Regions from separate parts of the Streptomyces purpurogeneiscleroticus genome, predicted to be linked through region 1. Evidence: riboswitches for the same ligand, from Rfam matches in the RefSeq annotation. Region 1 holds a riboswitch; the other holds the start of a gene.
What was found. A riboswitch is a leader RNA that binds a small molecule or an ion and turns the genes downstream of it on or off. The one in region 1 is predicted to bind cobalamin.
Positions count from the first base shown of each region.

Region 2: another riboswitch for cobalamin. It lies ahead of nicT (Nickel transporter NicT); the one in region 1 lies ahead of metE (5-methyltetrahydropteroyltriglutamate--homocysteine S-methyltransferase).

Region 1 is NZ_NHSG01000364.1:21,469-25,659, forward strand. It holds gene CCS38_RS25430 (non-ribosomal peptide synthetase/type I polyketide synthase) at 1-1,133, opposite strand, end outside; gene CCS38_RS25435 (enterochelin esterase domain-containing protein) at 1,252-1,794, opposite strand; cobalamin riboswitch at 1,915-2,131, shown strand; gene metE (5-methyltetrahydropteroyltriglutamate--homocysteine S-methyltransferase) at 2,287-4,191, shown strand, end outside.
Region 2 is NZ_NHSG01000120.1:6,004-10,194, forward strand. It holds gene CCS38_RS06180 (NAD(P)-dependent alcohol dehydrogenase) at 51-1,100, opposite strand; gene CCS38_RS06185 (helix-turn-helix domain-containing protein) at 1,230-2,141, shown strand; cobalamin riboswitch at 2,138-2,357, shown strand; gene nicT (Nickel transporter NicT) at 2,390-3,508, shown strand; gene CCS38_RS06195 (HhH-GPD-type base excision DNA repair protein) at 3,596-4,183, opposite strand.

The sequences.
Region 1 (4,191 bases):
TTCCGGTGCTTCAGGGCGAGCACCGTCTTGAGGAGTCCCGCGATGCCGGCGGCGGCCTCGGTGTGCCCGATGTTGGTCTTGACCGAGCCCACGTAGCAGGGGGCACCGGGCGGGCGCCCGTCGGACAGGACACGGCCGAGCGCCCGGGCCTCGATCGGGTCGCCGACCGGGGTGGAGGTGCCGTGCGCCTCGATGTACTGCAGGCTGCCGGGCACGACGCCCGCCTCGGCGCACACCTTCCGTACGAGATCCACCTGGGCGTCCTCGCGCGGCACGGTGATGCCGTTGGTCCGCCCGTCCTGGTTCACCCCGCTGCCGAGCACCACGGCGTGCACCGGGTCGCCGTCGCGCACGGCGTCGGCCAGTCGTTTCAGTGCCACGACGGCGACGCCCTCGGCGCGTACGTAGCCGTCGGCCGCCGCGTCGAAGGCGCGCGACCGGCCGTCGACGGAGAGGAAGCCGCCCTTGCTCTCGGCGATGGTGAAGTGCGGCGCGCAGTGCAGCAGCGTGCCGCCGGCCAGCGCGAGGTCGGTCTCGCCGCGCAGCAGGCTCTGCCGGGCAAGGTGCAGAGCGACGAGGGAGGAGCTGCAGGCGGTGTCGAGGGAGACGCTGGGCCCGCGGAAGTCGAAGGCGTGCGAGATGCGGTTCGACACCATCGTCATCATGGTGCCGGTCGCGGTGTGTGCCGTAAGGAAGTCCAGGTCGGCGTAGTGCAGGATGTTGTAGTCCATCGTGAAAGCTCCGATGAACACGCCGATGTCGCGGCCCGCCAGGCCGGCCGGGCGCTGCCCGCCGTCCTCCAGGGCTTCCCAGGAGACCTCCAGGAGCTTGCGCTGCTGCGGGTCGAGGTGCGTGGCCTCGCGCGGGCTGATGCCGAAGAACGCCGGGTCGAATGCGTCGAAGCTGTCGATGTACCCGCCGCGGCCGCCGACCAGCCGCCCGGGCTTGGCCCGGTCCCGGGTGCCCAGGGTGGTGACGTCGTACCGGTCGGCCGGGGTCGGGACGATACAGTCCCGGCCCTCGGCCAGGTTCCGCCAGAACGCCCGGTGGTCGTTGGCATGGCCGGGCAGGCGGCAGCCGATACCGATGATGGCAATCCGGTCATTAAGGGCGGAATCAGGCACTCGACTCATACGAGCAAGATAGAGGGCACATACGGCACATTCCGGCACTCTGCCTGACGACACGTCAGGTCAGCTTGTCGGACAGTCGGACGGTCGGCCCGACGGGTCCGGTCGGTGTTCCGCGGGATTACCCGGCGGCAGTCGGCACCGCGTACACGGAGCCGTCCGAGTCACCCCAAACCCCTTCTGCAGAACGGGTGTTGAGCGGGTCTGCCGCGGCGTACGCACACAGTGCACGCAGTCGCTGCCGCCGGCGGCCGGGGTCGGCAGGCGCGCCGCCGGGCGAGATGTCCGCGGCGAGCCGGTACGCGCCGCCACTGCCGGCAGGCAGCAGATACGTCAGGTGCCAGACATCGGTACCCGGCAGCCGGTCCAGCAGGGCGGGGGTGAGGTCGCCGGGGTCGGTGACGCCGTCGGCCAGCAGCAGCACCTGGCAGGTGGCGCGGTGACCGCGCCGGAGGAAGGTGACCGCGTACCACCCGGGATCGTCGGCGGCCTTTTCGACGAGGGGGGTGCCGCGCCGCTCGACCTCCGCCCAGAAGTCCGCGAGCAGGGCCGGTCGTTCGGCTTCGGCGGCGGTGGCGAGCCGGGCGGCGAGGCGTTCGACACACGGGCCTGCCGTGCGCGATGGCCGCGAGTCCCGTACGCCGGGACCGTCAAGGACGTACATCTCTCCCGCTTTCCTGGGCAGCACGGAGCCGCTGGAGCCCGCGCCACGAACAGTCTCACTTAGGCAAGGCTAACCTAATATCGATCTAGGGGGGATGGCACGCGGGAGGTGGCAGGGCATAGCCTGATGCGTGCAGCTGGTTCGCCCTGTCCGCCAGGCAGGCGCGTCGCAAGAGGGAACCCGGTGGGAATCCGGGACTGCCCCGCAGCGGTGAGCGAGAACGACCGCCGTCATACGCACTGGACCGACCGGGTCCGGGAAGCGACGGCCAGTAGGTGTTCGCCTTCGGGCGGACGTGCTCGTGAGTCCGAAGACCTGCCCGTTGCCCGCACGCGACCCGTCGTGTGCGGTCTCCCGGTGACCTCGAGGGCGGGTCGGCGTACAGCAGGGACGCGGCACACGAGTGCGCGGCGGCCCGTCCGCTGTGCACTCCCTTCGCGCTCTCGTGCCCGTCGCCGGGCACTCGGAGACACGCTCGCGAAGGAGAGCCACGTGACCAGCAAAAACACCGCCACGGCCGTACGGGCCACCGTGTACGGCTATCCCCGGCAGGGACCGAACCGGGAACTGAAGAAGGCGGTCGAGGGGTACTGGAAGGGCCGCGTCACCGCCGACGCGCTCCAGAAGACCGCCGCGGACCTGCGCCGTTCCGTCTGGCGGCAGCTGACGGAGGCGGGCCTGCACGAGGTGCCGACCGGCGACTTCTCGTACTACGACCACGTACTGGACACCAGCGTCATGGTCGGCGCGATCCCCGCCCGGCACCGCGCCGCCGTCGAAACGGACGCCCTGGGCGGGTACTTCGCCATGGCCCGCGGCACGCAGGACGCGGCGCCGCTGGAGATGACCAAGTGGTTCGACACCAACTACCACTACCTGGTGCCGGAACTGGGCCCCGACACCGTCTTCGCCGCCGACTCGCGCAAGCAGGCCGGCGAGCTGAGCGAGGCCCGCGCGCTCGGCCACACGGCGCGGCCCGTCCTGGTCGGCCCCGTGACCTACCTGCTGCTCGCCAAGCCCGCCCCCGGTGTCGACCCCGGCTTCGAGCCGCTGACCCTGCTCGACCGGCTGCTGCCCGTGTACGCGGAGGTCCTCGCCGATCTGCGGGCAGCCGGCGCCGAGTGGGTACAACTGGACGAGCCGGCGCTCGTGCAGGACCGCACCCCGGCCGAACTCAACGCGGCGGCCCGCGCCTACCGCGACCTCGGCGCCCTCACCGACCGCCCGCAGCTCCTGGTCGCGACCTACTTCGGCCGGCTCGGCGAGGCCCTGCCGGTACTGGCCAAGGCCCCCGTCGAGGGACTGGCGTTGGACTTCACCGAGACGGCGGCCGGCAATCTGGACGACCTCGCGGCGGCCGGCGGCCTGCCCGGCAAGCGGCTGGTCGCGGGCGTCGTCAACGGCCGCAACGTCTGGATCGACGACCACGAGAAGTCCCTCGCCACCCTCGGCACCCTGCTGGGCCTCGCCGACCGGGTGGACGTGGCGGCCTCCTGCTCGCTGCTGCACGTCCCGCTGGACGCGGCCGCCGAGCGCGACATCGACCCGCAGATCGCCCGCTGGCTCGCCTTCGCCCGGCAGAAGACCGCCGAGCTCGTCACACTGGCCCGCGGACTGACGCACGGCACCGGCGTCATCGCCGCCGAACTCGCCGCCAACCGCGCCGACCTCGCCTCCCGCACCGGCGCGGCGCTCACCCACGACCCGGCCGTCCGGGCCCGCGCCGCGGCCGTCACCGCCGCCGACTGCCGGCGCTCCCAGCCGTACCCCGAGCGGTCCGCCGCCCAGCGCGCCCACCTCGGGCTGCCGCCGCTGCCCACGACCACCATCGGCTCCTTCCCGCAGACGGCCGCGCTGCGCACCGCCCGCGCCTATCTGCGCGCCGGGCGGATCGACGAGGCCGCGTACGAGGAGCGCATCGCGGCGGAGATTCGCGAGGTCGTCGCCTACCAGGAGAAGGCCGGGCTCGACGTCCTGGTGCACGGCGAGCCGGAACGCAACGACATGGTGCAGCACTTCGCCGAGCGGCTGACCGGCTACCTCGCCACGCGGCACGGCTGGGTCCAGTCCTACGGCACCCGCTACGTCCGCCCGCCGGTGCTGGCCGGTGACGTCTCGCGCCCGGAGCCGATGACGGTGCGCTGGACCCGGTACGCGCAGTCGCTCACCGGGCGGCCGGTCAAGGGCATGCTCACCGGCCCGGTCACCATGCTGGCCTGGTCCTTCGTCCGTGACGACCAGCCGCTCGCCGACACCGCGCGCCAGGTCGCGCTGGCGCTGCGGGACGAGGTGGCCGACCTGGAGGCGGCGGGCACCTCGGTGATCCAGGTGGACGAGCCGGCGCTGCGCGAGACGCTCCCGCTGCGCGGCGCGGACCACGTGGCCTATCTGGCCTGG
Region 2 (4,191 bases), on a different contig from region 1:
AGGGACGGACCGGCCGCGGAGCACACGGTCCACGGGCCCGTCCCCGGGAATCAGATCGTCGAGGCGTCGATCACGAAGCGGTAGCGGACGTCGCTCGCCTGCACCCGCCGGTACGCGTCGTTGATCTGCTCGGCCGGGATCACCTCGATCTCCGCGCCGAGGCCGTGCGCCGCGCAGAAGTCGAGCATCTCCTGGGTCTCGGGGATGCCGCCGATCATCGAACCGGCCATCGCCCGGCTGCCGCCGATCACCGAGAACGGCGAGAGGGAGAGCCGGTCCTCCGGCGCGCCGACCTGCACCAGCGTGCCGTGCGCGCGGAGCAGCGAGAGGTAGGCGTCCACGTCCAGGTTGGCGGAGACGGTGTTGATGATCAGGTCGAAGCGGCCCGCCAGCTCCTCGAAGGTGGCCGGGTCGGAGGTGGCGCGGTAGTCGGAGGCGCCCAGCTTCAGGCCGTCCTCCTTCTTGCGCAGCGACTGGCTGAGGACGGTGACCTCGGCGCCCATCGCGTGCGCGATCTTCACGGCCATGTGGCCGAGGCCGCCCAGGCCGACGACCGCGACCTTCTTGCCGGGGCCCGCGCCCCAGCGCGAGAGCGGCGAGTAGACGGTGATACCGGCGCAGAGCAGCGGCGCGGCGGCGTCCAGGGAGATGCCTTCGGGGATGCGGAGGGCGAAGTCCTCGGAGACCACGACGTGCGTGGAGTAGCCGCCGTAGGTCGGCTCGCCGTCCCGGCCGATGGCGTTGTACGTCTGTACGTTGCCGGTGCCGGTGCAGTGCTGCTCCAGTCCGGCCTTGCAGTTGTCGCACTCCCGGCAGGAGTCGACCATGCAGCCGACGCCGACCCGGTCGCCGACCTTGTGGCGGGTGACCTCGGGGCCCACCGCGGCGACCACACCGGCGATCTCGTGGCCCGGGACCATCGGGAAGATGCCCTCGCCCCAGCCGTTGTCGACCTGGTGGATGTCGGAGTGGCAGATCCCCGCGTACTTGATCTCGATCTCGATGTCGTGCGCGCCGAGCTCGCGGCGCGGAATGGTGGTGCGCTCCAGGGGTGCCTTGGGCGCGGGTGCTGCATACGCGGCGACAGAGGTGTGTGTCATGCCATCGAGCCTGCTCCGCGCGCGGAAGTGGAGCCAGACCCCCCGTTTTGGTACGAACGCGGTTCCTACCACTGGCAGTGGCACCCTCGCGGCCCGGCGTCCGTGCCCGACCACCCGGATACTGGCCTTATGGACCAGCGCACAGAATTGAGCGAGTTTCTGCGCACCCGCCGCGCGCGTCTGCAGCCCGAGGACGTCGGACTGCCGCGGCACAGCGGGCGGCGCAGGGTGCCGGGCCTGCGGCGCGAAGAGCTCGCGCAGCTGGCCGGGGTGAGTGTGGCGTACTACGTAAGACTGGAGCAGGGCCACGGGCAGAACGTCTCCACGGCGGTCCTCGACGCGATATCCGGCGCGCTGCGGCTCAATGCGGCCGAGCGGGCGCATCTGAGCCATCTGGTCAAGCCGAAGGCCAAGCGCTCGCGCGGCGCGGGGCGGCCGCAGCGGGTGCGGCCCGCGCTCCAGCAGCTGCTCGACTCGATGGAGGGGATACCGGCGTATGTGGCGGGCCGCCGCCTGGACGTCATCGGCTGGAACCGCATGGCGTGCGCGCTGCTCGGCGACTACGCCGCGCTCCCGCTCGAGCAGCGGAACGTCGCGTGGCAGGTCTTCCTGGATCCGGCCGCCCGCGAGCTGTACGTCGACTGGGAGAGCAAGGCCGCCGACATCGTCGCCTTCCTGCGGATGGACGCGGGCTGCCATCCCGATGACCCGCTGCTCGCCTCGCTGATCGGGGAGCTGTCGGTCAAGAGCGAGAGGTTCCGGCAGCTGTGGGCCACGCACGACGTGCAGGACAAGGGCTTCGGGGTGAAGCGGCTGCACCATCCCGTGGTCGGGCCGCTGACCCTGTCGTACGAGACGCTGCGGCTGCCCGCCGACCCGGACCAGCAGCTGATCGTCTACCACGCGGAGCCGGGCTCGGCCTCGGCGGAATCACTGCGGCTGCTGGGGAGCTGGGCGGCGGAGGAGCCGGCGTCCCGGGAGCCGGTGTCTCGCGAGCCGGTGACGAAGGACACCGCCCGGCAGCGGGACGCAGGGGGTTAGAGTGGCCGGGCCGTGGTGCTCGGGAAGACCGGTGAAGACCTTCGGGTCCGATTCCGGAGCGGCCCTCGCCACTGTGATCGGGGAGCTACCGACCCTTTTCCCCGTACGTGCACCACGAGCGTACGGGGGGCCACTGTCCGCAGAGTGCGGGCGGGAAGGCCGGGACGGGCGCGCGTACCCGTAAGCCAGGAGACCGGCCACGGCATCTCACGAATTGATTCCACGAGGTGCTGGAGCGTGATCGCCGGATGGCCCTGCCCACCGATGCCCCGAATTCTTCTTCCGTGCTGCCCGAATATCGCTGGCAGCGCCGTGACACCGTAAGGACCGCCGGTCTGCTGGCGGTCATAGCCGCTCTGCACATCGTCGCGTTCGGTGTGCTGTTCCTGCTCGTCGTGCCCGGCCACTACACCGTCGGCACCCAGGTGTTCGGCGTGGGCCTGGGTATTACCGCGTACACCCTCGGCATGCGGCACGCGTTCGACGCGGACCACATTGCCGTCATCGACAACACCACTCGCAAGCTCATGGCGGACGGGAAGCGGCCGGTCTCGGTGGGCTTCTGGTTCGCGCTCGGCCACTCCAGCATGGTCGTGCTCATGGCTGCGCTCGTCTCGGGCGGCGCGGCGCTCGCCGGGACGCTGATGGACGAGGAGTCCCGTACGCACCAGGTGCTCGGCACGGTCGGCACGACCGTCTCCGGGGCCTTCCTCTACCTCATCGCCGCCCTCAACCTGGTCGCGCTGGCCGGGATCTGGCGCGTCTTCCGTGCCATGCGGGCCGGCGAGTACGACGAGTCGGAGCTGGAACGGCAGCTGAACTCGCGCGGTTTCATGAACCGGATTCTGGGCCGGTTCACCAAGGCCATTACGCGGCCGGGCCAGATGTTCCCGATCGGGCTGCTCCTCGGTCTCGGCTTCGACACCGCGACCGAGGTGACGCTGATGGTGATGGCGGGCAGCGGCGCCGCGTCCGGGCTGCCCTGGTACGCGATCCTGTGCCTGCCGCTGCTGTTCGCGGCCGGGATGAGCCTCTTCGACACGCTCGACGGCACGTTCATGAACTTCGCGTACCAGTGGGCGTTCTCGAACCCGGTGCGGAAGGTCTACTACAACCTCACGATCACCGGCCTGTCCATCGCGGTGGCGCTCTTCATCGGCACCATCGAGCTGGTCAGCGTGCTGCACGAGAAGCTCGGCCTGACGGATGCGGTCACCGGCTGGATCTCCGGCCTGGAGCTGGACAACGTCGGCTACATCATCGTCGGCCTCTTCGTCGTCGTCTGGGCGGCGGCGATCGCCTACTGGCGGCTCTCCGGCGTCGAAAAGCGCTGGGCGGCACGGGTGGCCGCCTCGCCGGAAGGCTGAGCGCGCAGTACAAAAACCTGAGCGCGCAGTACAAGCAGTACCAGCAGTACAAGAAGAGGGGCGGCGGGCCTGTGCCCGCCGCCCCTGTTACTTCCCCGCCGCCTTCTTCGCCGCTCGCTTCATCTGCTGCTTGTACGCGCGGACCTCGGCCAGGGACTCGGGGCCCGTGATGTCGGCGACCGAGCGGTGGGAGTTCTCCTCGCCGTACGGGCCGGCGGCCTCGCGCCAGCCCTCGGGGCGTACGCCGAACTGCTTGCCGAGGAGGGCAAGGAAGATCTGTGCCTTCTGCTTGCCGAAGCCGGGCAGGTCGTTGAGGCGTTTCAGCAGCTCGGCACCGGTCGGTGCGTCCCGCCACACGGCCTCGGCGTCCCCGTCGTAGTGCTCGACGAGGTACTGGCACAGCTGCTGCACCCGTTTGGCCATCGAGCGCGGATAGCGGTGCACGGCCGGCTTGCGGGCGAGCAGCTCCTCGAACGCCTCCGGGTCCTGCGCCGCGATGGCGTGCGCGTCCAGGTCGTCGCCGTTCATCCGCCGGGCGATGGTGTACGGACCGGTGAACGCCCATTCCATCGGCACCTGCTGGTCCAGCAGCATGCCCACCAGCGCGGCGAGCGGACTGCGGCCGAGCAGTTCGTCGGCTTCCTCCTGCTGGGCGACCCGCATCCTCACGTTCATGTTCCGAT